One region of the Streptomyces venetus genome, then DNA from elsewhere that is predicted to be linked to it. Evidence: predicted binding sites of a transcription regulator. Region 1 holds the regulator's gene; each other region holds the start of a gene.
What was found. Region 1 encodes HrcA, which represses chaperone genes, less so after heat shock. Its sites were predicted from a motif close to TTNGCACTCNGNNNNNCNGAGTGCNAA; they were not measured.
Positions count from the first base shown of each region.

Region 2: groL (chaperonin GroEL) is a predicted target of HrcA. The motif match lies at 3,706-3,732, and genes of this name have one in related genera.
Region 3: groES (co-chaperone GroES) is a predicted target of HrcA. The motif match lies at 4,178-4,204, and genes of this name have one in related genera.

Region 1 is NZ_BAABET010000001.1:529,470-539,401, forward strand. It holds gene ABEA82_RS02335 (16S rRNA (uracil(1498)-N(3))-methyltransferase) at 1-545, opposite strand, end outside; gene ABEA82_RS02340 (nitronate monooxygenase) at 542-1,615, opposite strand; gene dnaJ (molecular chaperone DnaJ) at 1,716-2,852, opposite strand; gene hrcA (heat-inducible transcriptional repressor HrcA) at 2,852-3,868, opposite strand; gene ABEA82_RS02355 (MBL fold metallo-hydrolase) at 4,040-4,771, shown strand; gene ABEA82_RS02360 (DUF3097 domain-containing protein) at 4,803-5,603, shown strand; gene hemW (radical SAM family heme chaperone HemW) at 5,810-7,042, opposite strand; gene ABEA82_RS02370 (SpoIIE family protein phosphatase) at 7,105-9,189, opposite strand; gene ABEA82_RS02375 (HAMP domain-containing protein) at 9,361-9,932, shown strand, end outside.
Region 2 is NZ_BAABET010000005.1:470,352-480,283, forward strand. It holds gene ABEA82_RS19240 (hypothetical protein) at 1-485, shown strand, start outside; gene ABEA82_RS19245 (NADH:flavin oxidoreductase) at 612-1,739, opposite strand; gene groL (chaperonin GroEL) at 1,922-3,544, opposite strand; gene ABEA82_RS19255 (cold-shock protein) at 3,877-4,080, opposite strand; gene ABEA82_RS19260 (ubiquitin-like small modifier protein 1) at 4,529-4,804, opposite strand; gene thrC (threonine synthase) at 4,891-6,177, opposite strand; SAM riboswitch class I at 6,196-6,351, opposite strand; gene ABEA82_RS19270 (glucosyl-3-phosphoglycerate synthase) at 6,507-7,451, shown strand; gene ABEA82_RS19275 (alpha,alpha-trehalose-phosphate synthase (UDP-forming)) at 7,525-8,913, shown strand; gene otsB (trehalose-phosphatase) at 8,919-9,770, shown strand; gene ABEA82_RS19285 (DUF3263 domain-containing protein) at 9,899-9,932, opposite strand, start outside.
Region 3 is NZ_BAABET010000002.1:721,880-731,811, forward strand. It holds gene ABEA82_RS08130 (ester cyclase) at 1-266, shown strand, start outside; gene ABEA82_RS08135 (hypothetical protein) at 342-635, opposite strand; gene ABEA82_RS08140 (hypothetical protein) at 836-1,888, opposite strand; gene groL (chaperonin GroEL) at 2,029-3,654, opposite strand; gene groES (co-chaperone GroES) at 3,770-4,078, opposite strand; gene ABEA82_RS08155 (polysaccharide deacetylase family protein) at 4,248-5,183, opposite strand; gene ABEA82_RS08160 (THUMP-like domain-containing protein) at 5,347-6,516, shown strand; gene ABEA82_RS08165 (LacI family DNA-binding transcriptional regulator) at 6,755-7,822, opposite strand; gene ABEA82_RS08170 (beta-xylosidase/alpha-l-arabinosidase) at 8,008-9,932, shown strand, end outside.

The DNA of each region.
Region 1 (9,932 bases):
GCCAGCGGCTCGTCCCCGCTCTCGTGGAGCACGGCGGCGAAGTCGGCTCCGGCCAGCAGCGCGGCGACCTGCTTGGTCGTCGCCGCCTCCGTGACCTCGGGGAAGCGCACCCTGCGGGACTGCTTCCCGGCCTCCCGCGCCGTCGCCCGCCACTTGCCCAGTGCCTTCAGGCCGCGGTCGCCCTTCCACTGCGTGATGCAGCGCGCCGCCGCCCACGGCACGATCGTGTCGACGCCGACCTCGGTCATGGTCTCCACGGCCAGTTCCCCGCGGTCGCCCTTGGGCAGGGCCTGGACGACGGTGACCCGGGGCTCCTCCGGCGGCTCCTCGGTCACCGAGTCCAGCTGGACGATCAGCCGGTCCTTGCCCTCGGTGTCGAGCACCACGCAGTCCGCCCAGCGCCCGGCCCCGTCCGTGAGGACGACGTCCTCGCCGGGGCGCAGCCGCTTCACGGAGACGGCGTGCCGCCCTTCCGGCCCTTCGAGGACGTAGCGGCCGCCGCCGCCCGCGTCGAAGTGCTCGACCACGAAGACCGGAGCTGTCATCGAACGCCCCCGCCCGCCAACGCCGACCTGGCCGCCGCGAGTTCACCGGCCAGCACCTCCACCAGCTGCCCCGCGGGCAGCTCCCGCGCCATCCGGTGTCCCTGCCCGGCCCACAGCGCCATGCCCTGCGCGTCGCCCGCCTTGGCGGCGGCCTTGCGCAGCGGCGAGGTGAGGTGGTGGATCTCGGGGTAGGCGGCGGGCGCGTACGGTCCGTGCTCGCGCAGGAAACGGTTGACGAGGCCGCGCGCCGGGCGGCCCGAGAAGGCCCGGGTCAACTCCGTACGGACGAACAGGGGGTTGGTCAGCGCCTGCTTGTGCAGGGCGTTCGCGCCCGACTCGGACGTCGCGAGGAACGCGGTGCCGAGCTGCGCCGCGCTCGCGCCCGCCGCGAGCACCGCGGCGATCTGGCCGCCGCGCATGATGCCGCCGGCGGCGACGATCGGGATGCTCACGGCCTCCCGGACCTGGGCGACCAGGGACAGCAGTCCGATACCGGAGCCGTCCGTCTCGGGGACGTCCCGGTGCGTGCCCTGATGGCCGCCGGCCTCGACGCCCTGCGCGATGACCGCGTCCGCGCCCGAGCGCTCGACGGCCCGGGCCTCGTCGGGGGTGGTGGCGGCGGCCAGGACGAAGGTGCCGACCCGGTGCAGGGCGTCGACGACCTCCCGGCTCGGGGCGCCGAAGTGGAACGACACCACGGGCACGGGGTTGTCGCGCAGCACCGCGAGCTTGGTCTCGTAACCGTCGTCACGGCCGCTCTCGGGATCGCCGAGCTCCGCCTCGTACCAGGAGGCCTCGCCGGCCAGCTGGTGGGCGTAGACGTCGACGGCGGCGGGGTCGGCGTACTCCGGCTGCGGCATGAAGAGGTTCACGCCGAACGGCCTGTTCGTGAGGGACCGGAGCTGCTTGATCTCCTCGTACATCCCGTCGGCGGTCTTGTACCCGGCGGCGAGGAACCCGAGCCCGCCCGCCTCGCACACGGCGGCGGCGAGCCGCGGCAGGGAGACTCCGCCCGCCATGGGGGCCTGCACGATCGGGTGCGGGAAGAGATCGGTCAGCGCGGAGGACATGACCGCATGTTGTCACGTCCTCCGAACAACTCCGAAACCGGCCTGCCGTGTGGCATAGACCAGAGGGAAGGCCACTCGCCGATCCCCTGGGCGAGCCTCGTCAGCGCCCGTTGAACGCGTCCTTCAACCGCGAGAACAGCCCCTGCTGCCCGGGCTGGAACTGCCCCGTGGGCCGTTCCTCGCCGCGGAGCTTGGAGAGCTCGCGGAGCAGGCGTTCCTGTTCGGGGTCGAGCTTGGTCGGGGTCTGGACCTCGACGTGGACGATGAGGTCGCCGCGTCCGCCGCCCCGCAGGTGGGTGACGCCCCGGCCGTGCAGCGGGATCGACTGGCCGGACTGGGTGCCCGGGCGGATGTCGACCTCCTCCATGCCGTCGAGCGTCTCCAGCGGCACCTTCGTGCCGAGGGCCGCCGCCGTCATGGGGATCGTCACCGTGCAGTGCAGGTCGTCGCCGCGCCGCTGGAAGGTGGAGTGCGGGAGTTCGTGGATCTCCACGTACAGGTCGCCCGCCGGACCACCGCCCGGCCCGACCTCGCCCTCACCGGCGAGCTGGATCCGCGTGCCGTTGTCGACACCGGCCGGGATCTTGACGGTGAGCGTACGACGGGAGCGGACCCGGCCGTCGCCGGCGCACTCCGGGCACGGGGTCGGGACCACCGTGCCGAAGCCCTGGCACTGCGGGCAGGGCCGCGAGGTCATGACCTGGCCGAGGAAGGACCGGGTGACCTGGGACACCTCACCGCGGCCGCGGCACATGTCACACGTCTGAGCGGAGGTGCCCGGCGCCGCGCCCTCACCGCTACAGGTGTTGCAGACGACCGCCGTGTCGACCTGGATGTCCTTCGTCGTGCCGAAGGCCGCCTCGTCGAGCTCCACCTCGATACGGATCATCGCGTCCTGGCCCCGGCGGGTGCGCGAGCGCGGACCGCGCTGCGACGCCGTGCCGAAGAACGCGTCCATGATGTCCGAGAAGTTCCCGAAGCCACCGGCTCCGAAGCCGCCCGCGCCGCCGCCTCCGGCCTGCGAGAGCGGGTCGCCGCCGAGGTCGTAGACCTGCTTCTTCTGCGGGTCCGACAGCACCTCGTAAGCGGCGTTGATCTCCTTGAACCGCTCCTGGGTCTTCGGATCGGGGTTGACGTCCGGATGCAGCTCGCGTGCGAGCCGCCGGAAGGCCTTCTTGATCTCTTCCTGCGACGCGTCGCGGCGCACGCCGAGTACGGCGTAGTAGTCCGTGGCCACTACGACTCCGCCAGGATCTGTCCGACGTACCGTGCCACTGCGCGTACCGCTCCCATCGTTCCCGGGTAGTCCATGCGGGTCGGTCCGACCACGCCGAGCTTGGCGACAGCCTCGCCGCCCGAACCGTAGCCGACCGACACGACGGACGTGGAGTTGAGTCCTTCGTGGGCGTTCTCATGACCGATACGTACGGTCACGCCCGGATCCTTCGCCTCGCCGAGCAGCTTGAGGAGCACGACCTGCTCCTCCAGCGCCTCCAGCACCGGCCGGATCGTGAGGGGAAAATCATGCCCGAAGCGAGTGAGATTGGCGGTGCCGCCGATCATCAGCCGCTCCTCGTTCTCCTCGACGAGCGTCTCCAGAAGCGTGGAGAGCACCATCGAGACCGTACCCCGGTCCTCGTGCTCGAACGCCTCGGGGAGATCCTCCACCAAACTCGGCACATCCGCGAAACGGCGGTTCGCCACGCGGCTGTTGAGCCGCGCCCGGAGGTCCGCGAGCGAGGCCTCGCCGAACGGGGCCGCGCAGTCGACGACGCGCTGCTCGACCCGCCCGGTGTCCGTGATCAGCACGAGCATCAGCCGCGCGGGCGCGAGGGAGAGCAACTCCACGTGCCGCACGGTCGACCGGGTCAGCGACGGGTACTGCACGACGGCGACCTGCCGTGTGAGCTGGGCGAGCAGCCGTACCGTACGCGCCACGACGTCGTCGAGGTCGACGGCGCCCTCGAGGAAGTTCTGGATCGCGCGCCGCTCGGGCGCGGTCATCGGCTTGACCCCGGCCAGCTTGTCCACGAACAGCCGGTAGCCCTTGTCGGTGGGGATGCGCCCGGCGCTGGTGTGCGGCTGGGCGATGTACCCCTCGTCCTCCAGGGCCGCCATGTCGTTGCGGACGGTGGCCGGGGAGACGCCGAGGCTGTGCCGCTCGGTGAGGGCCTTGGAGCCCACCGGCTCCTCGGTGCCGACGTAGTCCTGGACGATGGCGCGCAGCACCTGAAGCCTGCGTTCACTGAGCATCGCGCACACCTCCAGAAGTCGTCCGCCCGTTGTCCTGCCTGTCGAGCCTGGCACTCTGCGCGTGCGAGTGCCAGCTTTCCCCGGCCCAGTGTACGGCGGTGGGGTACACCCCCGGCAAGGCTGGTCGCGCGCTGTCGTGCCCGCAGCGGGTGCCACCGCTAGCGTCGCCGTATGACGGTGACTTGGGAAGAGCTTGGCTGGGAGCGCGTGGCCGCCGGTGTGGGGCGGTGCCGGCTCCCGGTGTGGGACTGCACGATCGGGCTGGTCGCCGGTGAGGGGGCGGTCCTCATGATCGACGCGGGGTCGAGCCTCGCCGAGGGCGCGAAACTGGGCGCGCAGGCGCGGGCGCTCACCGGCCAGCGTGTGACGCATCTCGCGCTGACCCACCCGCACTTCGACCATGTCTTCGGCGCCGCGGCGCTGCCGGACACCGAGGTGTTCGGCGCGGTGGGCGTGGACGCGCTGCTGGCACGGGCGCGGGACCGCGAGGAACTGCGCGCGGACGGGGTGCGCCAGGGCCTGGCGGCGCCCACGGCCCAGGAGGCGGCGGAGCGGCTGGTCCCGCCCGGCCACCTGGTCTCCGGCGAGTGGACGCTCGACCTGGGCGGCGGCCGGCAGGTGCTGCTGGCGAACGTCGGCCCGGGGCACACCGCGCACGATCTGGCGGTGCTGGTGCCGGGCGATCCGGAGGTGGTGTTCTGCGGCGACCTGGTCGAGGAGTCGGGCGAGCCTCAGGCGGGTCCGGACGCGGTGCCGTCGCAGTGGCCTGCCGCCCTCGACCGGCTGCTCGCCCTCGGCGGCGAGGACGCGCTGTACGTGCCCGGTCACGGAGCGGTGGTGGACGCGGCGTTCGTGCGGGAGCAACGGGACGCGCTGGCGGCGCGTTTCGGCGTGTCGCGGTGATCGCGGTACGCCTTCTCCTATCGTCATCCGAATGCGCCAGTACTCCGCCGATCTGACCCCGCCGTGGAAGAAGCCGACGCCGGTGCCCGAGGTTCCGGCGGAGCCGGGCCTGGTGGTCGAGGAGCCGGGGACCGGGTTCTGCGGGGCGGTGATCCGCTGCGAGGCCGGCACGGTGACGCTGGAGGACCGCTTCGGCAAGCACCGGGTGTTCCCGATGGAGCCGCGCGGGTTCCTGCTGGAGGGCAAGGTGGTGACGCTGGTGCGGCCGTCGTCGGGCGGTCCCGCGCGTCCGACGCGCACGGCCTCCGGATCGGTCGCCGTCCCCGGCGCCCGCGCACGCGTGGCCCGCGCCGGCCGCATCTACGTCGAGGGCCGGCACGACGCCGAGCTGGTCGAGAAGGTGTGGGGCGACGACCTGCGCGTCGAGGGCGTGGTGGTGGAGTATCTGGAGGGCGTCGACGACCTGCCCTCGATCGTCGAGTCCTTCGCCCCCGGCCCGGACGCCCGCCTCGGCGTGCTGGTCGACCACCTGGTCCCGGGCAGCAAGGAGTGGCGCATCGCCGAGTCGGTGACGAGCGAGCACGCGCTGGTCGTCGGCCACCCGTACATCGACATCTGGGAGGCGGTGAAGCCGTCGTCCCTCGGCATCGACGCCTGGCCCCGCGTCCCCCGCGGCCAGGACTGGAAGACGGGCGTGTGCCGGGCCCTGGGCTGGCCGGAGAACACGGGCGCGGCCTGGCAGCGCATCCTGTCGGCAGTGCACTCGTACAAGGACCTGGAACCGCAGCTCCTGGGCAGAGTAGAAGAACTGATCGACTTCGTAACGACTTAGCTGCGGGCAGTCGTGCCGCTGGGGCGATGGGGGTCCCCCCTGCTCGAGCGAAGCCGAGAGCTTGGGGGAGGGTGGGCGCAGCGGCACCCCGCAACGCGGCCTAGCTGCGGGCAGTCGTGCCGCTAGGGGCGGCACGGGTGGGCGCAGCGGTACCCCGCTACGCCGGGCTGCGCAACCCCCCGCCCCCAGCCCCGACCCCGAGCACCTCAGTCCACCAGGTCTCGCACAACCCCGTCCGCCAGCAACCGCCCCCGCAACGTCAGCACAGCCCGCCCCTCCTCGTACGGCCCGGCCTGAAGAAGCCCCTCCGACAACGCCCTGCGCGAGGCAGCCACCCCCTCCTCCCGCAGCAGCGACAGCGGCACCCCCTCCCGAAGCCGAAGCTCCAGCAGAATCCGCTCCACCCGCCGATCCTCCTCCGCCAGCACCTCACGCCCGGCCCCCGGCGACCGCCCCGCCGCCAGCGCCCCCGCATAAGCCCCCGGGTGCTTGACGTTCCACCACCGCACGCCCCCCACATGGCTGTGCGCCCCCGGCCCGGCCCCCCACCAGTCGGCCCCCCGCCAGTACAGCTCGTTGTGCAGACAGCGCCCCGCCTCCGAGGTCGCCCAGTTCGACACCTCGTACCACTCGAAGCCCGCCGCCGAGAGCGTCTCCTCGGCGATCAGATACCGGTCGGCATGCACATCGTCGTCCGTCATCGGCACCTCGCCCCGGCGGATCCGGCGGGCCAGCTGCGTACCCTCCTCCACGATCAGGGCGTACGCGCTGACGTGATCGGGCCCGGCCCCGATCGCCGCCTCCAGCGAGGCCCGCCAGTCGTCGTCGCTCTCCCCCGGCGTGCCGTAGATCAGATCCAGGTTCACGTGCTCGAAGCCCGCCGCCCGCGCCTCCGCCACGCAGCGCTCGGGCCGCCCCGGCGTGTGCGTACGGTCCAGCACCTTCAGCACGTGCTGCCTGGCACTCTGCATCCCGAACGAGATCCGGTTGAACCCGCCCTCCCGCAGCGCGGCCAGATACGCCGGATCCACCGATTCCGGGTTCGCCTCGGTCGTGATCTCGGCATCCGGCGCCAGCCCGAACTCGTCGCGGATCGCGCCCAGCATCCGTACGAGATCACCGGCGTCCAGCAGCGTCGGCGTCCCCCCGCCGACGAACACGGTGCGGACGGGCCGCGGGTCGTCACCCAGCACCTTCCGGGCCAGGCGGACCTCCTCGACCAGCGTCTCGGCGTAGTTGTCGCGGGAGGCGAGCACACCGCCGGTGCCGCGCAGCTCGGTCGCCGTGTAGGTGTTGAAATCGCAGTAGCCGCAGCGGGTCGCGCAGTACGGAACGTGCAGGTAGAACCCGAGCGGGCGGTCGGCGGCCCCGGCGAGTGCGGACGCGGGCAGTGCGCCGTCGTCGGGGACGGGCTCGCCGTCGGGGAGTGCGGAAGGCATGCCTTCCATTGTCCAGCACCCGCGCGGTCGCTCCCCCTCCGCACTCGGCCCGCTCAGTCCGCTCAGTCCGCCTGGAGCACCAGCAGCGCCAGATCGTCCGCCGGGGGCCGCGCCCCGAACTCGTGCACCAGCCGTTTGATGCGCTCGGCTATCAGCTCGGCGTCCAGCCCGGCGCACCCGGCCAGTGCCGCCGCGAGCCCGTCCTCGTCGTCGAACTGGCGGGAGCCGGAGCGGCGCTCGGTGACACCGTCGGTGACGCACAGGAGCGTGTCGCCGGAGAGCAGCTCGAAGGTGTCGCTGGTGTACGTGGCGTCCTCGACGACGCCCAGGAGGGTCTGCGGCTGCGCGGCGGTGTGGACCTCACCGCCCGCGCCGAGCAGCAGGGGCAGCGGGTGCCCGGCGGAGGCGACGGTGCAGCGGACACCGCCGTCGAAGGGGACCAGCTCGCCGTAGAGCAGGGACAGGAAGCGCGTCTGGGGGCCGTCGCCGGGCGGGGTCGGCCGGGCGCCGGCCGCCACCAGCGCCCGGGCCGCGGCGTCCGCGGCCTCCGTGGCGTCGTCGAGCAGGAGCTGGTTGAGGCGGTCCAGGACGTCGGCGACCCGGTAGCCCTCCCGGGCCAGCAGCCGCAGCCAGGGCCGGGCCAGGCCGATCACGACGGCCGCCTCGGGGCCCTTGCCCTGGACGTCGCCGACGGCGAAGCACCAACGGCCGTCGCCGGCCGGGAACAGGTCGTAGAAGTCGCCGCTGGGCCCGCCCTTGTCGCACGGCTCGTAGACGAGGGCGCTGCGCACCCCGGGGATCTCGGCCACGGCGCCGGGCAGCAGTCCGCGTTGCAGGACGGCGCTGATGGTGGCCTGGCGGGCGTACTGCCGGGCGGCGCCGATGGCGAGCGCGACGCGGCGGGTGAGGTCCTCCAGGAGGCCGGTGATCTCGTCGGGGAAGGCGAGCGTCCCGGACCTCCCGATCACCAGGGTGCCCAGCGGGCGTCCCCCGGCGATCAGCCGGTACGCCAGGGCCGAGCCCGGTTCGCCGGGCGCTTCACCGAGCGCCTCGCCGGGCCAGGGGTAGTCCAGGGGCCCGGACCGCAAGGGGTCGGACGGGGGCGGTGGCTCCTTCTCCAGGGCCTGGCGCAGCTCCTCGATGCGGTTCTCGCTGGCGTGCCAGACCCGGGCCAGCCGGGGTCCGCCCGCCGCTGCCCCGCCGTTCCAGCCGCCGCCGGTGGCCTCGTCCTCCAGCCACACCGCGCACCAGTCGGCCAGCCGGGGCACGATCAGCTGCCCGGCGAGGGCGGCGACCAGGTCCTCGTCGAGCTGTCCGGCGAGCAGGTCGGAGGCCTCGGCGAGGAAGGACAGGGCACCGTGCCCCAGCCAGGCACCGTCCTGACCGTCCCGGCGGCCGTACCGCTCCTGCCAGTCCTGGTCGTACCAGTCGCGTACGTCCTGCGCGTCGCGTAGGTCCCGTGCGTCGCGCAGGTCCCGTGCGTCGCGCAGGTCCCGTGCGTCGCGTAGGTCCTGCCGGTCGTGGACGCCCTCCGCCGGCCCCTCGCCCTCGCCCTCGCCCGGGAGCGGCTCCGGCGCCAGGATCTCCGCCACCCGCAGCCCGCGCGCCAGCGCCTGATCCCCGGCGTACGCCTCGATCTGCTCGTCCGCCTCGCACCCCGCGGCGGGCAGTCGCGCCCACACGGTCTTCCGGCCCGTGCGGTAGGTGATGCCCCAGGCCTCGGAGAGCGCGCCGACGAGCCGCAGGCCGCGCCCGTACTCGGGTGTCTCGTGCGGGGATTCCGGCTCGCCGCCGCGCGGGGCGCGGGAGGGGTGGTGGTCGGAGACCTCCACGACGAGGGCGGCCGTGTCCTTGTCGTCGCCTTCCAGCCGGCACTCGAACTCGACGTCGGTCCCCGCGTGCACGACGGCGTTGGTGACGAGTTCGCTGACGATGAGCAGGGCGTCGTCGGCGAGGCGTTCGGTGAGGTGCTCGGCGCCGGGCAGGCCGAGTCCGGTCCACTCGGCGAGCGCGTCGCGGACCAGGGCGCGGGCGGCGCCCGGCGCGAGGGAGCTGCCGGACAGGGCCGCGTACGCCCGCGCGCGCTCCGGCACGGGCGGTGCGGGATCCTCGGAGACGGATCCGTCTTTCTGGATGGGCACAGGCATTTCCGAAGCGGGTGCAGGCGCCTCTGATGCACGGGAGGCGGTCTCCCGTTGCGTCGGAATGGCCCCCATGGACAGCTCCCCGGGCAGTTCGTACGAATACGCCACAGTCGATGCCGACAGAGTGACAGACTGGCCACGCCCATAAGCATCGAGTTACCGAAGTGGGCCGCCATGAGTGAGAACAGTGCTACTCCTGTGGTCGAAGACAGGTACGAAGACGGTCAGATTCGTGCATCCGATCTGCGTCCCCTGCTCGCCGCGATGACAGCCGCGCGCGACGGCGACTTCACGCGGGCGCCGGAATCCGGCCACGGGATGGTGGCCGAACTCACCGCGGTCTTCAACCAGATCATGGACCGCAGCGTCCACTTCACCACCGAGGTGCAGCGGGTGAGACGGGAGCTGGTGCGGCACGGCCGGCTCGACGAGCGGCTCTCGGCCAGTCCGGGGCAGGGCCTGTGGACGTCCCGCGTCAACGACGTGAACCAGTTGCTCGACGCCCTGGTCGCCCCGGCGGCGAATGCGACACGTGTTCTGGACGCGGTGGCCGGCGGTGATCTGACCCAGCGGGTCGATCTGCACGACGGGACCCGGCAGTTACGCGGCGATCTGCGTCGCCTGGGCCGGGCCGTGAACACGATGGTGGACCAGCTCTCCCTGTTCACGGGCGAGGTGACGCGGGTCGCGCGCGAGGTCGGCACCGAGGGGCGGCTCGGCGGACGGGCCAAGGTGCGGGGTCTGTC
Region 2 (9,932 bases), on a different contig from region 1:
CCAAGCTGCACGAGGTCAAGGCGGATCTGAAGCGGGCCTTGGAGCTGCTGGAGGAGAGCGTCACGGCCGCCAAGCCCACGACACGCTGCCCCGAGCATCCGAACGGCCCCGTCGACAAGGGCGCTCCCGACCTCTGTCTGCTGTGCGAGACGCGGCGCCGGGCCGCCCGCCGGGACGAGTTCAACGGGCCCGGCCCGAACCCCGAGCAGCCCGTCGAACCCGTGCAGTCCCGTTACGGCGTGCGAGGCGACCGCCCCCAGCCCCAGCAGCGCTGGCTGGCGGAGCTGTGGAACGGCCAGGCCTGGCAGTTGTGCGGCACCCCGCGCCGGGACCGCCGGGAGGCCGAGCTGTTCATCGCCGCGCAGCGCCGTGCGCCCCGGGCCGCGATGGCGTACCGGCTGGTGCACGAGTTCACCGACTACGAGGTGCTGCGGGTGTGGGGGACGCCGGTGCGGGTCGACATCGAGCCGATGGGCAACCTGTAGCGCGCCGCCGTTCCCGGGGGCCTGCCGGGTCGGTCGCACCGGCGGTCGGCCGGACCACCGGTGCGGGACTCCTCGGAGGAACCGCCCGTCACGGGCGGAACCCGGTCGTCGTCATGGATTCCGGGGTCAGCTGAGGGACTTCAGCGCCGCCGCGTCGTACGGCGCCAGCTCCTCGAAGCGGCCGTCGAGCACCTTCTGGGCCCACTGCGGGTCCTGGAGCAGCGCCCGGCCGACGGCGACCATGTCGAACTCGTCGCGCTCGAAGCGGTCGAGGAGGTTGTCGAGGTCGCCGACCTCGGCGCCCTGGCCCTGGAAGGCCTTGAGGAAGTCACCGTTCAGGCCGACCGAGCCGACGGTGATGGTGGGCTTGCCGGTGAGCTTCTTGGTCCAGCCCGCGAGATTGAGGTCGGAGCCGTCGAACTCGGGGACCCAGTAACGGCGGGTGGAGGCGTGGAAGGCGTCGACGCCGGCCGCCGCGAGCGGGGTCAGGATGGCCTCCAGCTCCTCGGGGGTCTCGGCGAGACGGGCGTCGTAGGCCTCCTGCTTCCACTGGGAGTAGCGGAAGATGACGGGGAAGTCGGCGGAGACGCTCTCGCGGACGGCCGCGACGATCTCCTCCGAGAACTTGGCGCGGGCGACCCGGTCACCGCCGTAGGCGTCGGTGCGGCGGTTGGTGCCCTCCCAGAGGAACTGGTCGAGCAGGTAGCCGTGGGCGCCGTGGAGCTCCACGCCGTCGAAGCCGATGCGCTCGGCGGCGGCCGCGGCCTCGGCGAACGCGCCGATGACGGCGTCGATGTCGGCCTGGGTCATGGCCTTGCCGGTGGGCTCCGTAGCGCCGATGCGCAGCCCGGAGGGGCCGACGGCGGGGGCGTCCGCGACCGGCGGCTCGCCCTGGTTGCGGACCATGCCGATGTGCCACAGCTGGGGCACGATCGTGCCGCCCGCCGCGTGCACGGCCTCGGCGACCTTCGCCCAGCCCGCGAGCTGCTCCTCACCGTGGAAGCGGGGGACGCGGTCGCTCTGGCCGGCCGAGTCGTGGCCGACGTAGGTGCCCTCGGTGACGATCAGGCCGACTCCGGCGGCGGCGCGGCGCGCGTAGTACGACAGCACGTCCTCACCCGGGACGCCGCCCGGGGAGAACATGCGGGTCATCGGTGCCATCACGATCCGGTTCGGGACGGTCAGACCGCCCAGCGAAACGGGCCGGGACAGGATCTCGGCGGCGCGGGATGCGGCGGAGGCAGAGACAGTCACGTGGGGACTCCTCGGGAGGTACCGGTCAGTATGTGCATACGCATTGGATGCACATTCCAACAGCCCCGCCCCGCCACGGCATCCCGCCCGTGCTGTGATCCCGCACACGCCCGAGGGCGGCACCCCCTGTCGGAACAGGGGGTGCCGCCCTCGGCAAGGACGTTGATCAGCCGTCAGGCGGATCAGAAGTCCATGTCACCGCCCGGCATGCCGCCGCCGGCGGGCGCGGCGGCCTTCTCCGGCTTGTCGGCGATGACGGCCTCGGTGGTGAGGAACAGCGCGGCGATGGAGGCGGCGTTCTGCAGCGCGGAACGGGTCACCTTCGCCGGGTCGATGATGCCCTCGGCGATCATGTCGACGTACTCACCGGTCGCGGCGTTCAGGCCGTGGCCGACGGTGAGGTTGCGGACCTTCTCCACGACGACGCCGCCCTCGAGACCACCGTTGACGGCGATCTGCTTCAGCGGGGCCTCCAGCGCGAGCTTCACGGCGTTGGCGCCGGTCGCCTCGTCACCGTCGAGCTCCAGCTTCTCGAAGACCTGGGAGGCCTGGAGCAGGGCCACGCCACCACCGGCGACGATGCCCTCCTCGACGGCCGCCTTGGCGTTGCGCACGGCGTCCTCGATGCGGTGCTTGCGCTCCTTGAGCTCCACCTCGGTGGCGGCACCGGCCTTGATGACCGCGACACCGCCGGCGAGCTTCGCCAGGCGCTCCTGCAGCTTCTCGCGGTCGTAGTCCGAGTCGCTGTTCTCGATCTCGGCGCGGATCTGGTTGACGCGGCCCTGGACCTGGTCGGCGGAGCCGGCACCGTCGACGATGGTCGTCTCGTCCTTGGTGATGACCACCTTGCGGGCCTTGCCCAGCAGGTCGAGCGTGGCGTTCTCCAGCTTGAGGCCGACCTCCTCGGAGATCACCTCGCCGCCGGTGAGGATGCCGATGTCCTGCAGCATCGCCTTGCGGCGGTCGCCGAAGCCCGGGGCCTTGACGGCGACGGACTTGAAGGTGCCGCGGATCTTGTTGACGACCAGGGTCGACAGGGCCTCGCCCTCGACGTCCTCGGCGATGATCAGCAGCGGCTTGCCCGACTGCATGACCTTCTCCAGGAGCGGGAGCAGGTCCTTGACGTTCGAGATCTTGGAGTTCGCGATCAGGATGTACGGGTCGTCGAGGACGGCCTCCATACGCTCCATGTCGGTGGCGAAGTACGCCGAGATGTAGCCCTTGTCGAAGCGCATACCCTCGGTGAGCTCCAGCTCCAGACCGAAGGTCTGGGACTCCTCGACGGTGATGACGCCTTCCTTGCCGACCTTGTCCATGGCCTCGGCGATGAGCTCGCCGATCTGGGTGTCGGCGGCGGAGATGGAGGCCGTGGAGGCGATCTGCTCCTTGGTCTCGACGTCCTTCGCCTGCTCCAGCAGGGCGGCGGAGACGGCCTCGACGGCACGCTCGATACCGCGCTTCAGGGCCATCGGGTTGGCGCCGGCGGCTACGTTGCGCAGACCCTCCTTGACCAGGGCCTGGGCGAGAACGGTCGCGGTGGTCGTACCGTCACCGGCGACGTCGTCCGTCTTCTTGGCGACTTCCTTGACCAGCTCGGCGCCGATCTTCTCGTACGGGTCCTCGAGCTCGATCTCCTTGGCGATGGACACACCATCGTTGGTGATCGTGGGGGCGCCCCACTTCTTCTCGAGGACGACGTTGCGGCCCTTGGGGCCGAGCGTCACCTTGACGGCGTCCGCGAGCTGGTTCATGCCGCGCTCGAGGCCGCGCCGCGCCTCCTCGTCGAACGCGATGATCTTGGCCATGTGAAGTGGTCCCTCCAGGACTGGGGGTGATTACTTCGGACCGCGCCCGCGCCCGCGACGGACGGCTCGCCAGCCTCGTGGTTCCTTCCCACCCGGCCTGCGGGCCTCACCGACCCGGTCCTTACGTTGTCACTCTCACCTTCAGAGTGCTAACGCAATGATTAGCACTCGGGCATGGCGAGTGCAAGCGCCTCCCGTGGATCGGGCGGGGCCGTCAGCCACCCGCGAACACCGCCCGGCAGCCCTTTCGAACAGGCCGAAGGGCCCGTACCCCGGGGGGTACGGGCCCTTCAGAGAAGACCTGCCGCTTGCGGTCTGTCGTGGTCGCGCGTTCAGGCAGCCACGCGAACCATGTCGGCCTGTGGGCCCTTCTGGCCCTGCGAGATCTCGAACTCGACCCGCTGGCCCTCTTCAAGGGTGCGGTACCCGTCCATCTGGATCGCGCTGTAGTGGACGAAAACATCCGCACCACCGTCGACCGCGATGAAGCCGTACCCCTTCTCCGCGTTGAACCACTTGACGGTGCCCTGAGCCATGCCTAACTCCCCTATTACTGGCCCTTGCACAGACCCGCACTTCGCGGATCCGGGTCAGACCTCACCCCCCACGGATTGGGGGCGTGCGCCGGAACGCGTCGACCGCGGCTGAATGTATCTGTCCAACTGCCGTCTGCAACAGGTCAATCGGACGAGAATTCCGGACGCGCGGCATCCGGAATGTGGGGAGAATTCGTGTGACTTCAGGGCAAGTCGGGCCACACAAAGGGAACAAAAGCCGCGAAAGACACTCACACTTTGGCTACATCTTGTCGGGCGCGCGGCAGGAATTCAGGGCTCACGATCACGAGATCGGGAGCGTGTTCCCCAACTGTACCGCGCTCAACCACACAGAATTGCCCCCTCCGCTTCTCTCACGGAGGGGGCAATTCGATGAACTCTCGGTAACCGGCGTTACTCCGGGTAACAATCAAGCCGGTCGGCCGGTTCAGCCACCGGCGACCGCCGGGATGATCGACACGCCGGCACCGTCCGGCGTCGCCGTCTCAAGACCCTGCTCGAACCGCACGTCGTCGTCGTTCACGTACACGTTGACGAACCGCCGCAGCTTGCCCTGGTCGTCCAGGACGCGGGCGGCGATCCCGGTGTGGTTCTTCTCGAGATCGGCGATGACCTCCCCGAGGGTCGCCCCGTCGGCGGACACCTCGGCCTGACCGCCGGTGTAGGTACGCAGGATGGTGGGGATGCGGACGGTGACGCTCATGACTTCAAAACCTCCAGTTGGGAATCGCCCTCAGGGGCGCGGGGAACTGCGCGACCAGCCCCCCACCGGCCCGCAGCGAACAACGATCAGACGAGCCCGGCATCCCGGAACGAGTCCAGGTTGGGCCGAATGGTCGCAGTCAGCCCCGTGCCCGCCACCGCGTCCAGCGTCTTCAGACCATCCCCGGTGTTGAGCACGACAGTGGTCTTGGTGGGGTCGAGCACCCCGTTCTCGATCAACTTGCGCGCAACACCCACCGTCACACCCCCGGCCGTCTCCGCGAAGATCCCCTCGGTCCGCGCGAGCAGCTTGATCGCATCCACGACCTGCTCGTCGTTCACGTCCTCCACCGCACCACCCGTACGGCGCGCGATGTCCAGCACGTACGGCCCGTCCGCCGGGTTGCCGATCGCCAGGGACTTGGCGATGGTGTCCGGCTTCTGCGGGCGGACCACGTCGTGCCCGGCCTTGAACGCCGTCGACACCGGCGAACAGCCGAGCGCCTGCGCACCGAAGATCTTGTACGGCTTGTCCTCGACCAGCCCGAGCTTGATCAGCTCCTGAAGACCCTTGTCGATCTTCGTGAGCTGCGAGCCGGAGGCGATCGGCACGACCAGCTGGTCCGGGAGCTGCCAGCCGAGCTGCTCGCAGATCTCGTACGCGAGGGTCTTCGACCCCTCCGCGTAGTACGGACGCAGGTTGACGTTGACGAAGCCCCAGCCCTCGCCGGCCGGGTCCCCGATGAGCTCCGAGCAGAAGCGGTTCACGTCGTCGTAGTTGCCCTCGATGCCGACGAGCTCGCCGCCGTAGACCGCGGCCATGACGACCTTGCCCTGCTCCAGGTCGTGCGGGATGAACACGCAGGAGCGGAAGCCGGCGCGGGCCGCCGCCGCGCCCACCGCGCCGGCGAGGTTGCCGGTGGAGGAGCAGGACAGCGTGGTGAAGCCGAAGGCGCGGGCGGCCTCCAGGGCCTGGGCGACGACGCGGTCCTTGAAGGAGTGCGTCGGGTTGCCGGAGTCGTCCTTGACGAAGAGCTTGCCCGCGTCGACGCCGAGCTCGCGCGCCAGGTTGTCGGCCTTGACGAGCTGGGTCCAGCCCGGGTTGATGTTCGGCTTGTCCGCCACGTCGGCCGGGACCGGCAGCAGCGGGGCGTAGCGCCAGATGTTCGCGGGGCCCGCCTCGATGCGCTTGCGGAGCTCTTCGGTGTCGTAGGCCGAGAAGTCGTAGGCGATCTCCAGCGGGCCGAAACACTCCTCGCATGCGAAGACCGGGCCGAGGGGCACGCGGTGGCCGCACTCGCGGCAGCTCAGGGCGGCGGCGGGGCCGAGGTCGACGGTGGTGTTCGTGGTGCTTGCAACAGTCTGCGCAGCCATATGAGGCGAGGCCCTTTCTCCTCATCTTCCTCACGACGCATCTCGCCGTGAGACGGATTTGGCACCTTCCCTAGTCGGGAGCCTCGCGAAGTGGTCGCCAGTGACCTACGAGTACCGACTGGAGGGTTGCCGGGGCTTCATCGGGCCGTTTCCCTCTGCCCCTCTGGATGAGCTGTATGTGGTTGTAAACAGCGGTTGACCCCGGACATGCGTTGGTCACCCGCGTTGTTCAAGACTGTAACCGACGACCAGGACAGTTGAGATAGTCGTCCGAACCGCGAGATGGATCACAGGTCCGTCCCGCCGAGAGAACCCAGAGGAGCGCCACGGTGCTGGAAGAAGTCGAGCGCTGGCTGAGCACCCGTTCCTGGTCCGCGGCCGATCGCCCGCTCCACCAGATACTGGCAGCCAAGCAGCGCACGGGCCAGACGGTCAGCGTCGTACTGCCCGCGCTCAACGAGGAGGAGACCGTCGGCGACATCGCCGCCGTCATCCGCCACGACCTGATGCGGCAGGTCCCGCTCGTCGACGAGCTGGTCGTCGTCGACTCGGGCTCGACCGACCGTACGTCGGAGGTGGCCGCCGCCGCGGGCGCGACGGTGGTGCACCGGGACGCGATACTCCCGCGCCTGCCGGCCGTGCCCGGCAAGGGCGAGGTGCTGTGGCGTGCGCTGCTCGCGACCAGCGGGGACGTCGTCTGCTTCGTCGACGCCGACCTCAGGGACTTCTCGTCCGAGTTCGTCTCCGGGATCGTGGGCCCGCTGCTCACCGACCCGGACGTCGACCTGGTGAAAGGCATGTACGACCGCCCCCTGGGGGGCGCCAGCGGGCAGGGCGGCCGGGTCACCGAGCTGATGGCCAGGCCGCTGCTCAACATGCACTGGCCGCAGCTGGCCGGGTTCGTGCAGCCGCTCGGCGGCGAGTACGCGGCCCGCCGCTCGCTGCTGGAGCAGCTGCCGTTCCCCGTCGGGTACGGCGTCGAGCTGGGCATGCTGGTCGACGCCCTGCACCTGGTGGGGCTCGACGCACTCGCCCAGGTGGACGTCGGGGTGCGCAAGCACCGGCACCAGGACGGGCAGGCGCTGGGCCGGATGGCCGCCGCGATCTACCGCACGGCCCAGCTGCGGCTGGCCCGCGGGCACCTGGTCCGGCCGTCCCTGACCCAGTTCGAGCGGGGCGAGGACGGCTTCGAGCCGCGTACCTACTCGGTGGACACCGAGGAGCGTCCGCCGATGGTGGAGATCGCCGAGTACCAGGCGCGGCGGGCGGCCTGACCGGGGCCGTTTTCGGCCGGGTGGGGCAGGTCCGTACGTTTGAGCGTTTCCTGGCCGGGCTAGGTTGAGGCTTATGGCTTCAACGTACGGTGCTGCCCAGGTGCTGGTGGCCTCCAACCGCGGCCCGGTCTCTTACACGGTCGGCGAGGACGGTTCGCTGAACGCCAAGCGCGGCGGCGGCGGGCTGGTCTCCGGGCTCTCCGCGATCGGCTCGGACGCGGACGCGCTGTGGGTGTGCTCGGCGCTGTCCGACGGCGACCGCGAGGCGGTCCGGCGTGGCGTCGGCGAGGACGGCGTGCGGATGCTGGACATCCCGGCCGACGTGCACGCGGACGCGTACAACGGCATCGCGAACTCGGTGCTGTGGTTCGTGCACCACATGCTGTACCAGACGCCGCTGGAGCCGGTCTTCGACGCGGAGTTCCGGCGGCAGTGGACGTCGTACGAGACGTACAACCGGGCGTTCGCCGAGGCGCTGGCGGAAGAGGCGGCGCAGGGCGCGGCGGTCGTGGTGCAGGACTACCACTTGACGCTGGTGCCGGGCATGCTCCGCGAGCTGCGGCCCGACCTGCGCATCGGCCACTTCTCGCACACGCCGTGGGCGCCGCCCGAGTACTTCCGGATGCTGCCGGACGACGTGGCCGGGCAGGTGCTGCGCGGCATGCTGGGCGCGGACCGGCTGGGCTTCCTCACACGGCGCTGGGCGGACGCGTTCGAGGCGTGCGCCGAGCGGTTCGCCGGCGGGCTCGGCGGCACGCGGATCGGCGTGCACGGGCTGGGGGCCGACGCGGACTTCCTGCGCAAGCGGGCGCACGAGCAGGACGTCGAGGAGCGGATCGTGGCGCTCCGCCAGGAGATCGGCGAGGGCCGACGCACCATCGTCCGGGTCGACCGCACCGAGCTGTCGAAGAACATCGTCCGCGGCCTGCTCGCCTACCGGCGGCTGCTGGAGACCCATGCCGAGTGGCGCGAGCGGGTGGTGCACGTCGCCTTCGCGTACCCGTCGCGGCAGGACCTCGCGGTGTACCGGGACTACACGGCGGAGGTGCAGCGGCTGGCGGACGAGATCAACGCCGAGTACGGGACACCGGGCTGGACCCCGGTCGTCCTGCACGTCAAGGACGACTTCGCCCGCTCACTGGCCGCGTACCGGCTGGCCGACGTGGCCCTCGTCAACCCCATCCGCGACGGCATGAACCTCGTCGCCAAGGAGGTCCCGGTGCTCTCCGAGACCGGCTGCGCGCTGGTGCTGTCGCGGGAGGCCGGGGCCTACGAGGAGCTCGGCGAGGACGCGATCACGGTGAACCCCTACGACGTCACCGGCACGGCGACGGCCCTGCACGAGGCCCTGTCGATGGGCCCGGGGGAACGCGCGGAACGCGCCAAGCGCCTCGCGGCGGCGGCCACCGCACTGCCGCCCGCGCAGTGGTTCCTGGACCAGCTCGACGCGCTGAGGAGCTGATCATCATGACCGGCTCGTCCCCCGGCCCCACGCTGCCGGAACCCGCCACACAGCCCGGGCGCGAAGGTCTCGACGCCCTCCTCGCGCATCCGGGCAAGGCCCTGATCGGGCTCGACTTCGACGGAACGCTCGCCCCGATCGTGGCCGACCCCGAGAAGGCCCGGGCCCACCCCGAGGCCCTGTCCGCGCTGGCCGCGCTCGCGCCGAAGGTCGCCGCCGTGGCGGTGATCACGGGGCGGCCCGCCGAGGTGGCGGTGCGCAACGGCGGATTCGCGGACGTACCCGGGCTGGAACACCTCGTCGTCCTGGGGCACTACGGCGCCGAGCGGTGGGACGCCCGCAGCGGCCAGACCAGCGCCCCCGAACCGCACCCCGGCGTCGCCGCGGTCCGTGCCGAGCTGCCCGAGCTCCTCGACCGGCTCGGCGCCTCGCAGGGGACCTGGATCGAGGAGAAGGGCCGGGCGGTGGCCGTGCACACCCGCCGGGCCGCCGATCCGCAGGCCGCCCTGGACTCCCTGCGCGAACCGCTCGCCGGACTGGCGTCCCGCCACGGCCTGATCGTCGAGCCCGGCCGCATGGTCCTCGAACTCCGCCCGCCCGGCATGGACAAGGGCGTCGCGCTCACCGCCTTCGCCCGCGAGATCACCGCCGGATCCGTCCTCTACGCCGGCGACGACCTGGGCGACCTCCCCGCCTACGCCGCCGTCGAAAAACTCCGCTCGAACGGCACCCCGGGCCTACTGGTGTGCAGCGGCAGTGACGAGGTGACCGAGCTCAGGGATCGGTCGGACCTCGTGGTGGACGGCCCACAGGGTGTGGTGCACCTACTGCGAACTCTGGCAGCCCGACTCGGCTGACCGTCGTCACGAACAGTGGGGCACGCCCTCAGGGGCGCGGGGAACTGCGCGGGCGCAGCCCCTCAGGGGCGCGGGGAACTGCGCGAACAACCACAACGCTGCCCGCACCCGCACCCGCACACCACGCCTCAGCGCTCCCCCCGCCGCATCTCCCGCACGCGC
Region 3 (9,932 bases), on a different contig from region 1:
TGGAGGTGTGGCGGGGCGGGTTCGACTTCTCGTTCACGATCGAGGACCAGGTCGCCCAGGAGGACCGGGTGTGCACCCGCTGGTCCTGGAAGGGCCACCACAAGGGCGACTTCCTCGGGATTCCGCCGACCGGGAAGGACGTCACCATGACCGGGACGACGGTCCACCGGTGCACGCCGGACGGGAAGATCGCCGAGGGCTGGTGGGAGTACGACCGGCTGGGCCTGATGCAGCAGCTGGGGGCGCTGGACCCGCTGGAGCTGTGACCGCACGGCGTTCCTTCGCTCAGCCGCCCCGGGCCACGACGGTGCGGGCACACCGATGCCGCCGTGCGCCGCGGCTCATCGATGTCCCAGGAGGTGGTCGCGGAGCTCGTCGTTGCAGTCCTCCCCGGTGCCGCCCTGGACTCGGGAGAAGGCCAGCGCTTGGTCTCCCCCGCCTTCCTGCTCGGCCTCGGCCAGTTGCCTGTCGATGTTCGCGACGTACTCGGCGCACTCGGCGCTGACGGGCTTCTCGGGCTGCGGGTCCGGTGCGGAGGAGGCGTTCAGTCCGGCGGTCGCGGCGAGGCCGGCCGCGCACAGCACCACCCACGCGACAGCCCACGTGCGGCGGCTCGTCCGTGTCGGCTTGGGCATCCAGGCATCTTACGAGCGGCCGCAGTGGCTGTCGGCGGCCTGCCGGTACGGAATGTCCTCCCACACGGTGACGCCGTGCCGGGTGTCAGGACGCGGAGGCTCTACCGGTGCGGCTCGCAGCCGCCGGGCGAAGGTCTCAGGAGGCGCGAGCGGTGCGGCCGCCCGGCGACTAGCCGCCGAGCGGTGCGGCCGCTCGGCGGCTAGTCGCCACCGCCACCGCCACCTCCGTCGCCTCCGCCACCGCCGTCTCCGCCCCCGCCTCCGTCGCCGCCGTCCCCGCCGTCGCTGCCCCAGCCGTCGCCGCCGCCGGGTTCGTTGTCGTCGCGGTCCCTGCCGAGGTTGCTGAACCAGGGGCGGTCCCAGAGGTCGTCGCCCGAGTCCCGGCGGGAGTTCACGGCGCGGAACCTGGCCAGGCCCGTGGTGTCGCCGAGGCCGAAGGACACCGCGACCGCGTGGGCCATCACGGCGTCCAGGGGGTCGGGGCTCTCGTGGTGGACGTCGGCCAGCGGCAGCAGCACCGTGCCGGGCGGGGGGCCGGGCCACCGCGAGGGGCGGGTCAGCAGCGCGACCCGCCGGTCGTCGCGCAGCAGCCACGAGCTCTCCGCGTTCTCCCGGCCCAGTGTCCACCGCCGGTCGGGCAGGCGGATCTCGACCCTGCTCTTGGACTTGCGCATCTTCTTGCGGAGTTCGAGCCGTGCGGCGAGGTCACCGACGGTCATGACCAGGCCGCCCGTCCGGTCGCCGGTGTCGGGGCGGTAGCCGTACGGCGCCCGCAGCCGCACGGCGGGGGCGCCCGGGCCCCAGACGTCCACGCGGACCAGGCGCCGGTCCACGGCGACGGCGATCCGGCCCGCGGGCCCCGGCGCGTACCGCCGGGCGATCCACAGCGGCACGCCCTCCGCCTGCGCCCGTGCGGCGAGGGCGGCCACATGCTCGGGCCCGCCGCACCTGCGCACGGCCAGTTCGCCGAGCGCGTGGGCGAAGTCGGCGGTCCGGCGCACCTTCAGGGGCGTGGTCGTGCCGGTGACACGGGTGACCGGGACGACGCCCGGGCCCTGGGGCAGTGACTCCACGGGGCGTTCGGCGCCACCGCCGCCGAGCCAGCGTCCGCGCAGATACGCCTCGGCCATGGCGGCGAGGTTCAGCTCGTCCAGCGGTGTGGTCCGGCCGCCTCTGCGCAGCCGGTCCTCGGTGAGTTCCGCGGTGCGCGCCAGCGGATTCCTGGACCGTTCCTCGTAGTGCACCTGGCTCATCGCATCCCCCTTCTGCTCCGGTGCCTAGGAGGCCGCCGAACGCCGCCGCGGTTCCCTGCCCGGTGGAGGGAAACGGTGAGGGCCCGGCACCCCGTTTCCGGGGTGCCGGGCCCTCACTCAGGCTCTGGCGACCTTGGTCGTCAGTGGGCGTGGCCGTGGCCGTGGCCCGCGGCGGCCGGCTCCTCCTCTTCCTTCTTCTCGACGACCAGGGTCTCGGTCGTGAGGAGGAGGGAGGCGATGGAGGCGGCGTTCTCCAGGGCGGAGCGGGTGACCTTGACCGGGTCGATGACGCCGGCCTTGACCAGGTCGCCGTACTCGCCGGTGGCGGCGTTGAAGCCCTGGCCCTTCTCCAGCTCGGCGACCTTGGAGGTGATGACGTAACCCTCGAGGCCGGCGTTCTCGGCGATCCAGCGCAGCGGCTCGACGGCGGCGCGGCGGACGACCGCGACACCGGTGGCCTCGTCGCCGGTCTTGCCGAGGTTGCCCTCGAGGACCTTCACGGCGTGGACGAGCGCGGAGCCACCACCGGAGACGATGCCCTCCTCGACCGCGGCGCGGGTCGCGGAGATGGCGTCCTCCAGACGGTGCTTGCGCTCCTTGAGCTCGACCTCGGTGGCGGCACCCACGCGGATGACGCACACGCCGCCGGCCAGCTTCGCGAGGCGCTCCTGGAGCTTCTCGCGGTCCCAGTCGGAGTCGGTGGACTCGATCTCGGCCTTGATCTGGGCGACGCGGCCCTGCACGTCGTCCTTGTTGCCGGCGCCGTCGACGACCGTGGTGTCGTCCTTGGTGACGGTGACGCGGCGGGCGGAGCCGAGGACGTCCAGACCGACCTGGTCGAGCTTGAGGCCGACCTCCTCGGAGACGACCGTGGCGCCGGTGAGGACGGCCAGGTCCTGCAGCATCGCCTTGCGGCGGTCGCCGAAGCCGGGGGCCTTCACCGCGACGGCGTTGAAGGTGCCGCGGATCTTGTTCACCACGAGGGTGGACAGCGCCTCGCCGTCGACGTCCTCGGCGATGATCAGCAGCGGCTTGGAGGCGTTGGCCTGGATGACCTTCTCCAGCAGCGGCAGCAGGTCCGCGATGGCGGAGATCTTGCCCTGCGTGATGAGGATGTACGGGTCGTCCAGGACGGCTTCCATGCGCTCCTGGTCCGTCACGAAGTACGGCGACAGGTAGCCCTTGTCGAAGGCCATGCCCTCGGTGAAGTCCAGCTCCAGACCGAAGGTGTTGGACTCCTCGACGGTGATGACACCGTCCTTGCCGACCTTGTCCATCGCCTCGGCGATGAGCTCGCCGACCTGCTGGTCCTGGGCGGACAGCGCGGCGACGGCGGCGATGTCGGACTTCTCGTCGATCGGGCGGGCCGACGCGAGCAGGTCCTCGGAGACGGCGGCGACGGCGGCGTCGATGCCCTTCTTCAGGGCGGCCGGGGAGGCACCGGCGGCGACGTTCTTCAGGCCCTCGCGTACGAGCGCCTGGGCGAGCACGGTCGCGGTGGTCGTACCGTCACCCGCGATGTCGTTGGTCTTGGTCGCCACCTCCTTGACCAGCTGGGCACCGAGGTTCTCGTACGGGTCCTCGACCTCGACCTCGCGGGCGATGGTCACACCGTCGTTGGTGATGGTGGGAGCGCCGAACTTCTTGTCGATGACGACGTTGCGGCCCTTGGGGCCGATCGTCACCTTGACCGTGTCGGCAAGCTTGTTGACGCCGCGCTCGAGGGCGCGACGGGCGTCCTCGTCGAACTTCAGGATCTTCGCCATGGGAGCGTGAGCCCTCTTCCGGAATCTGGGTTAACGGCACTGCGCCCCTGGACGCCCGGCTTCTTGTCGATCGCGGGGGCCAGGGGCGCAGCTCAAAGCAATGTGCTTGGGTGAATTACTTCTCGACGATCGCGAGCACGTCGCGGGCCGAGAGGACGAGGTACTCCTCGCCGTTGTACTTCACCTCGGTGCCGCCGTACTTGCTGTAGAGCACGACATCGCCGACGGAGACGTCGAGCGGAAGACGGTTACCGTCCTCGAAGCGGCCCGGGCCCACGGCCAGGACGACGCCCTCCTGGGGCTTCTCCTTGGCGGTGTCCGGGATGACCAGGCCAGAGGCGGTGGTCTGCTCGGCGTCGAGCGGCTGGACCACGATGCGGTCCTCGAGCGGCTTGATGGCAACCTTGGAGCTGGTGGTCGTCACGATCCGACCTCCCCCTTCGGAGATCTCACGGGGTTAACTGTCTGAGGTGGCGACCAGGTGGATCCGTCGTCGCGGGTGCCGGACCTGCCCGTCGCTGTGTTGGCACTCTCCTAGGGGGAGTGCCAGAGCCGAGACTATGACCGTGATTAGCACTCGGTCAAGCGGACTGCTAATTACCGACGGCGCGTCGGCCAGGCGATCCTCCGGGAGGCGGCCCTTCGGGGTCTCCCAGGTAGTCCTCCAGTCGCCCCACCGCGTACCCGTCGGCCGTGACCCTGTTCAGGAAGCGGCGGATCATGTCCGGCATGGTGCCCTTCCACTGCTGGCGCCCCCGGAAGTGGGTGAGCACGATGTCGCCCGGGCGCAGTTTCCCGTCGCCCTCGCGGTACTCCCAGTGGTCGACGAAGACCTCTTCGGCCCACAGGGGCACGTACGCGATGCCGCAGGACTTGGCGGCGCGCAGGGTCGCCCTGTCGTAGTTGCCGTAGGGCGGACGGAAGAGGGTGGGGCGGGAGCCGTAGCGCAGCTCGAGGTACCGCTGCATGCTGCAGATCTCGCGCCGCTGCCCGCGGTACGTCAGGCCCGGCAGGTAGCGGTGCCGGACGGTGTGATTGTTCAGGGCCACCCCCCGGTTCTGCATCTTCTTGAAGTAGCGGTAGTCGTCCTTGACCAGCAAGCCGCTGAGGAAGGCGCTGTACGGGATCTTCAGGTCGTCCATCATCCGCAGGAACTCCGGGTCCTTCTCGACGCCGTCGTCGATGGTGAGGAAGACGACCTTGTCCCGGGTGGGGATGGTGGTGAAGACGGGCGGGAGGTTCAGCCTCCGGTGGCCTGTCACCTCGAAGCCCTTGCGGGTTTTGATCCTCGGCTTCTTCGCGGGGGCCGGCGGGGCGCTCAGCGGGACCTTCTTGAGGCCCCAGCGTCGCGCGGCTGCGACCCGGACGGCGTGCGCGGCGCGCAGCCTGGAGGCATAGGAATCGAGCGCCTGGGCGGCGGGCGCGTCGAGGGGCTGCTGGCCGCCGGCCGGAGTGATCCGCTCGCCCGCGTCCTGCGTGCAGCCCGAGGCGATGGCGGCGAGGGCGAGCACGGTGAGACCGATCCGCACACCGCCAAATGCCCGCCTTTTGTCATTTTGTACGACTGCTCGCATGGTGCCGGATCCTCGCAGCCGGCCGGCTCGGAGCTGCTCCGACACCGCGACCGGCGGCACACCTTCCACCGACTGGCCCACAGACTTCCCTCACGGCGCCGTGGCCGACAATGAACCGGTGAACGACCTCGCCCTCCTCCTCACCCCCGAAGGCCGTGCCCTCCTCGAGGAGGTGCGGGACACCGACCCGGCGCGGGAACTGGCCGTCGCGACCCGGTTGCGGCGGGAGCACCCCGCGGAGCTGGTGTCGGCGGCGCTCGGCCAGGCGCGGCTGCGGCAGCGGGCGGTGGTGAAGTTCGGGGCCGAGGACGCGGGGCGGATGTTCTTCACGCCGAACGGGGTGGAGCAGTCGACCCGGGCGAGTGTGGCGGCCTACCGGGCGCGGCGGTTCGCGGACCTGGGCGTGACCTCGGTCGCCGACCTGTGCTGCGGCATCGGGGGCGACGCGATCGCGCTGGCCCGGGCCGGGATCCGGGTGCTGGCCGTGGACCGGGACCCGCTGACGGCCGCGGCGGCGCGGGCGAACGCCGACGCGCTGGGGCTGGCCGGGCTGATCGAGGTGCGGGAGGCCGATGTCGCGGAGGTGGACACGGCCGGGTACGACGCCGTGTTCGTCGACCCCGCCAGGCGTGGCGGACGCGGCCGGATCTTCGACCCGGAGGCGTACTCGCCGCCGCTGTCCTGGGCGGTGTCCGCCGCGCGCCGCGCCCCCCGTGCCGCCGCGCTGAAGATCGCCCCCGGCATCCCGCACGAGGCGGTCCCCGAGGACGCCGGGGCCGAGTGGATCTCCGACGGCGGTGACGTGAAGGAGGCCGTGCTGTGGTTCGGCACCGAGCCGGGGGCGGTCCGGGCCACCCTGCTGCCGGGCCCGCGCACCCTGCTCTCCCGGGGCCTGCCCGACCCTGACGTCCGCCCGCCCGGCCGGTACCTCTACGAGCCCGACGGCGCCGTCATCCGCGCCCATCTGGTCGCCGAGGTCGCCGACGAGGTCGACGGCGGCCTGCTGGACGCGACCATCGCCTACGTCACCTCCGACGCCCTGCGCCCGACCCCGTACGCCACCGCTTACGAGATCACCGACCACCTCCCCTTCAACGTCAAGAAATTGAAGGCCCTGCTGCGGGAGCGTCAGGTCGGCAACCTCACCGTGAAGAAGCGGGGCTCGGCGGTCGAGCCGGAGGAACTCCGCAGGAAGGTCAAGCCGCAGGGCCCGCACGCGGCCACGGTGTTCCTCACCCGGGTCGCGGGAGCACCGGCCATGCTCGTCGGGCACCCCGCGCAGGTGTAGCCGAAAGCCCTGCTCTCCCGCCCTCCGCGTCAGCAACTCCCGCTCGCGTTCACTCCGGGCGAGGGACGCCCCTCACCCCAGTGTCACCACCGGCACCGGATTGCTCCCGCTCCACGAGCCGTTGAACCCGAACGTCACCGAACCGCCGTCCGGCGGCGCCAGTGCCTACGAAAGTTTCGGTTGTGCAACCGATTGACTTCGGAGGAGTGTGGAGACGCCCGTTCCACCCGTCAATACGTCAGCTTCCGGCCACCGGCCCCGCCGTACTGCTCCGCACCACCAGGCTCGTCGCCAGTTCCACCCGCGTGGCCGCCGGAGTGCCCTCCTCGCGGCCGAGATCCAGGACCAGCTTGGCCGCCGCCTCGGCCATCTCCGTCAGCGGCTGCCGTACGGTCGTCAGCGGCGGCCCGACCAGGGGCGCCACCGGCAGGTCGTCGAAGCCGACCACGCTCAGGTCCTCGGGGATGCGCAGCCCCAGCTCGCGGGCGGCCTCGTACAGCCCGAGCGCCTGGAGGTCGTTCCCGGCGAAGACGGCGGTCGGCCGGTCGGGGCGGCGCAGCAGCTCCAGGCCCAGCCGGTAGCCGGCCTCGTGGTGGAAGTCGCCGTTCGCGATCAGCGCGGGGTCCACCGGCAGCCCGGCCGTCTCCAGGGCGGCCCGGTAGCCGTCGACCCGGGCACGGCTGCACATCATCTGCGACGGCCCGCTGATCGCGCCGATCCGGCGGTGCCCCAGCTCGACCAGGTGCCGGGTGGCCGCGAGACCGCCCTGCCAGTTGGTCGCGCCGATCGACGGCACGTCGGCCCCCGGGTCACCGGCCGGGTCCATCACCACGAACGGGATGGAGCGGCTGGTCAGCAGCGCCCGCTGCGACTCGTCGAGGCCGGACAGCACCAGGATCACGCCGTGCGGGCGCCGCGCGGCGACCTGGTCGGCCCAGGTCCGGCCGGGGGTGAGCCGGCCCGCGCTCTCGGACAGCACCACGCTGAGCCCCGCGTCCCGGGCGACGTTCTCCACGCCCCGGATGACCTCCAGCGCCCAGGCGCTCTCCAGTTCGTGGAAGACCAGGTCGATCAGGGGCGAACGGGTCGCCTCGGCGCGACGGCGCCGGTAGCCGTGGGCGCGCAGCAGTTCCTCGACGCGGGCCCGGGTGGCGGGGGCGACGTCGGCCCGGCCGTTGAGGACCTTCGAAACAGTCGGCGCCGACACACCGGCCTCACGGGCGATCTCGGCGAGCGTCGCGGTCTGCGCTGTGCGCCCCTGCGTCCGGGTTTGCGTCCGGCTTTCAACGGGCTCCGGGGAAGTCATGGCGGCGATCGTATCCCTGCGGGCCCCCTTGACGAAGTCCTCGTGGCGCCATAGGTTCCCGGAACATTCGACGTGTATAACGAAACATTCGTGAAACAGGGCGCGGGAGACGATCGTCAGCACCGTTCACGCGCTCGTCAGCACCATCCGTCAGAGGGCCGTCCCGTCCACCCGACAGGAGCTTCATGACCACCGCGCCCTGGCGTGACCCCGCCCTGACCGCCGCCGCCCGCGTCGACGACCTGCTCTCCCGGATGACCCTGGAGGAGAAGACCGCCCAGCTGTACGGCGTGTGGGTGGGCGCCGCGACGGACGGCGACGGCGTCGCCCCGCACCAGCACGACATGACCGCCGACCACGACTGGGACGAGCTGATCACCCACGGCCTGGGGCAGCTCACGCGATCTTTCGGCACCGCCCCCGTGGACCCGGCGCTGGGCGCGCAGGCCCTTGCCCGCGCCCAGCGCCGTATCAGCGAGGCCGGCCGTTTCGGCATCCCGGCGATCGCGCACGAGGAGTGCCTGGCCGGCTTCACCGCCTGGCGGGCCACGGCCTACCCCGTCCCCCTGGCCTGGGGCGCCACCTGGGACCCTCCGCTGGTCGGGGAGATGGCCCGGCGCATCGGCGACGACCTGCGCTCGGCCGGTGTCCACCAGGGCCTCGCGCCCGTCCTGGACGTCGTCCGTGATCCGCGCTGGGGGCGGGTGGAGGAGACCATCGGCGAGGACCCGTACCTGGTCGGCACGATCGGCACGGCCTACGTGCGGGGCCTGGAGTCGGCCGGGGTCGTCGCCACGCTCAAGCACTTCGCCGGGTACGCCTCCTCGGCCGGGGCGCGCAACCTGGCACCGGTGCGGGCCGGTGTCCGCGAGTTCGCGGACGTCACCCTGCCGCCCTTCGAGATGGCGGTGCGCGAGGGCGGGCCCCGCTCGGTGATGGCCGCCTACACCGAGACCGACGGCGTCCCGGCCTCCGCGGACCCCGAGCTGCTGACCCGCCTGCTGCGCGAGGAGTGGGGGTTCACCGGCACGGTGGTCGCGGACTACTTCGGCATCGGCTTCCTCCAGACCCTGCACCGCGTCGCCGGCACCCCCGCCGAGGCGGCCCACGCGGCGCTCGCGGCCGGTATCGACGTCGAACTGCCCACGCTCAAGTGCTACGGGCAGCCGCTGCTGGACGCGGTCCGCTCGGGTCAGGTCCCCGAGGAGCTCGTGGACCGCGCGGCCCGCCGCGTCCTGCTCCAGAAGTGCGAACTGGGCCTGCTGGACGAGGACTGGACCCCCGAGCCCGCCACCGCGGTCGACCTCGACTCGACGGGCAACCGCGTCCTGGCCCGCCGCCTGGCCGAGGAGTCGGTCGTCCTGCTCGACAACCCCGACGGCCTGCTCCCGCTGGCCCCCGACACCCGCATCGCGGTGGTCGGCCCCCGGGCCGCCGACGCCCTGGCCATGCTGGGCTGCTACTCCTTCCCGTCCCACGTCCTGCCCCACCACCCCGACGTGCCGGTCGGCATCGAGATCCCGACCGTCCTGGACGCCCTGCGCACCGAACTCCCCGACGCCAAGGTGACGTTCGCGCAGGGCTGCGACGTCACGGACCCGGACACCGCGGGCTTCGAGGAGGCCGTCGCCCGTACGGCTGAGGCGGACGTGTGCGTGGCGGTCCTCGGTGACCGGGCGGGCCTGTTCGGCCGCGGCACCTCGGGCGAGGGCTGCGACGCGACGGACCTGAGGCTCCCGGGCGCCCAGGGCGAACTGCTGGACGCGCTGCTGGCCACGGGCGTCCCCGTGGTGCTGGTCCTGCTGACCGGCCGCCCCTACGCCCTGGGCCGGTGGCACGGCCGCCTGGGCGCGGTCGTACAGGCCTTCTTCCCCGGGGAGGAGGGCGGCCCGGCGGTCGCGGGAGTGCTGTCGGGCCGCGTGAACCCGTCGGGGCGCCTCCCGGTGAGCGTCCCGCAGGTCCCCGGCGGCCAGCCCTGGACGTACCTCCAGCCGCCCCTCGGCCTCGCGGGCGAGGTCAGCAACCTCGACCCGACGCCGCTGTACGCCTTCGGCCACGGCCGCTCGTACACGGCGTTCGCGTGGGAGGACGGCACGGGCGGCGAGGAGCC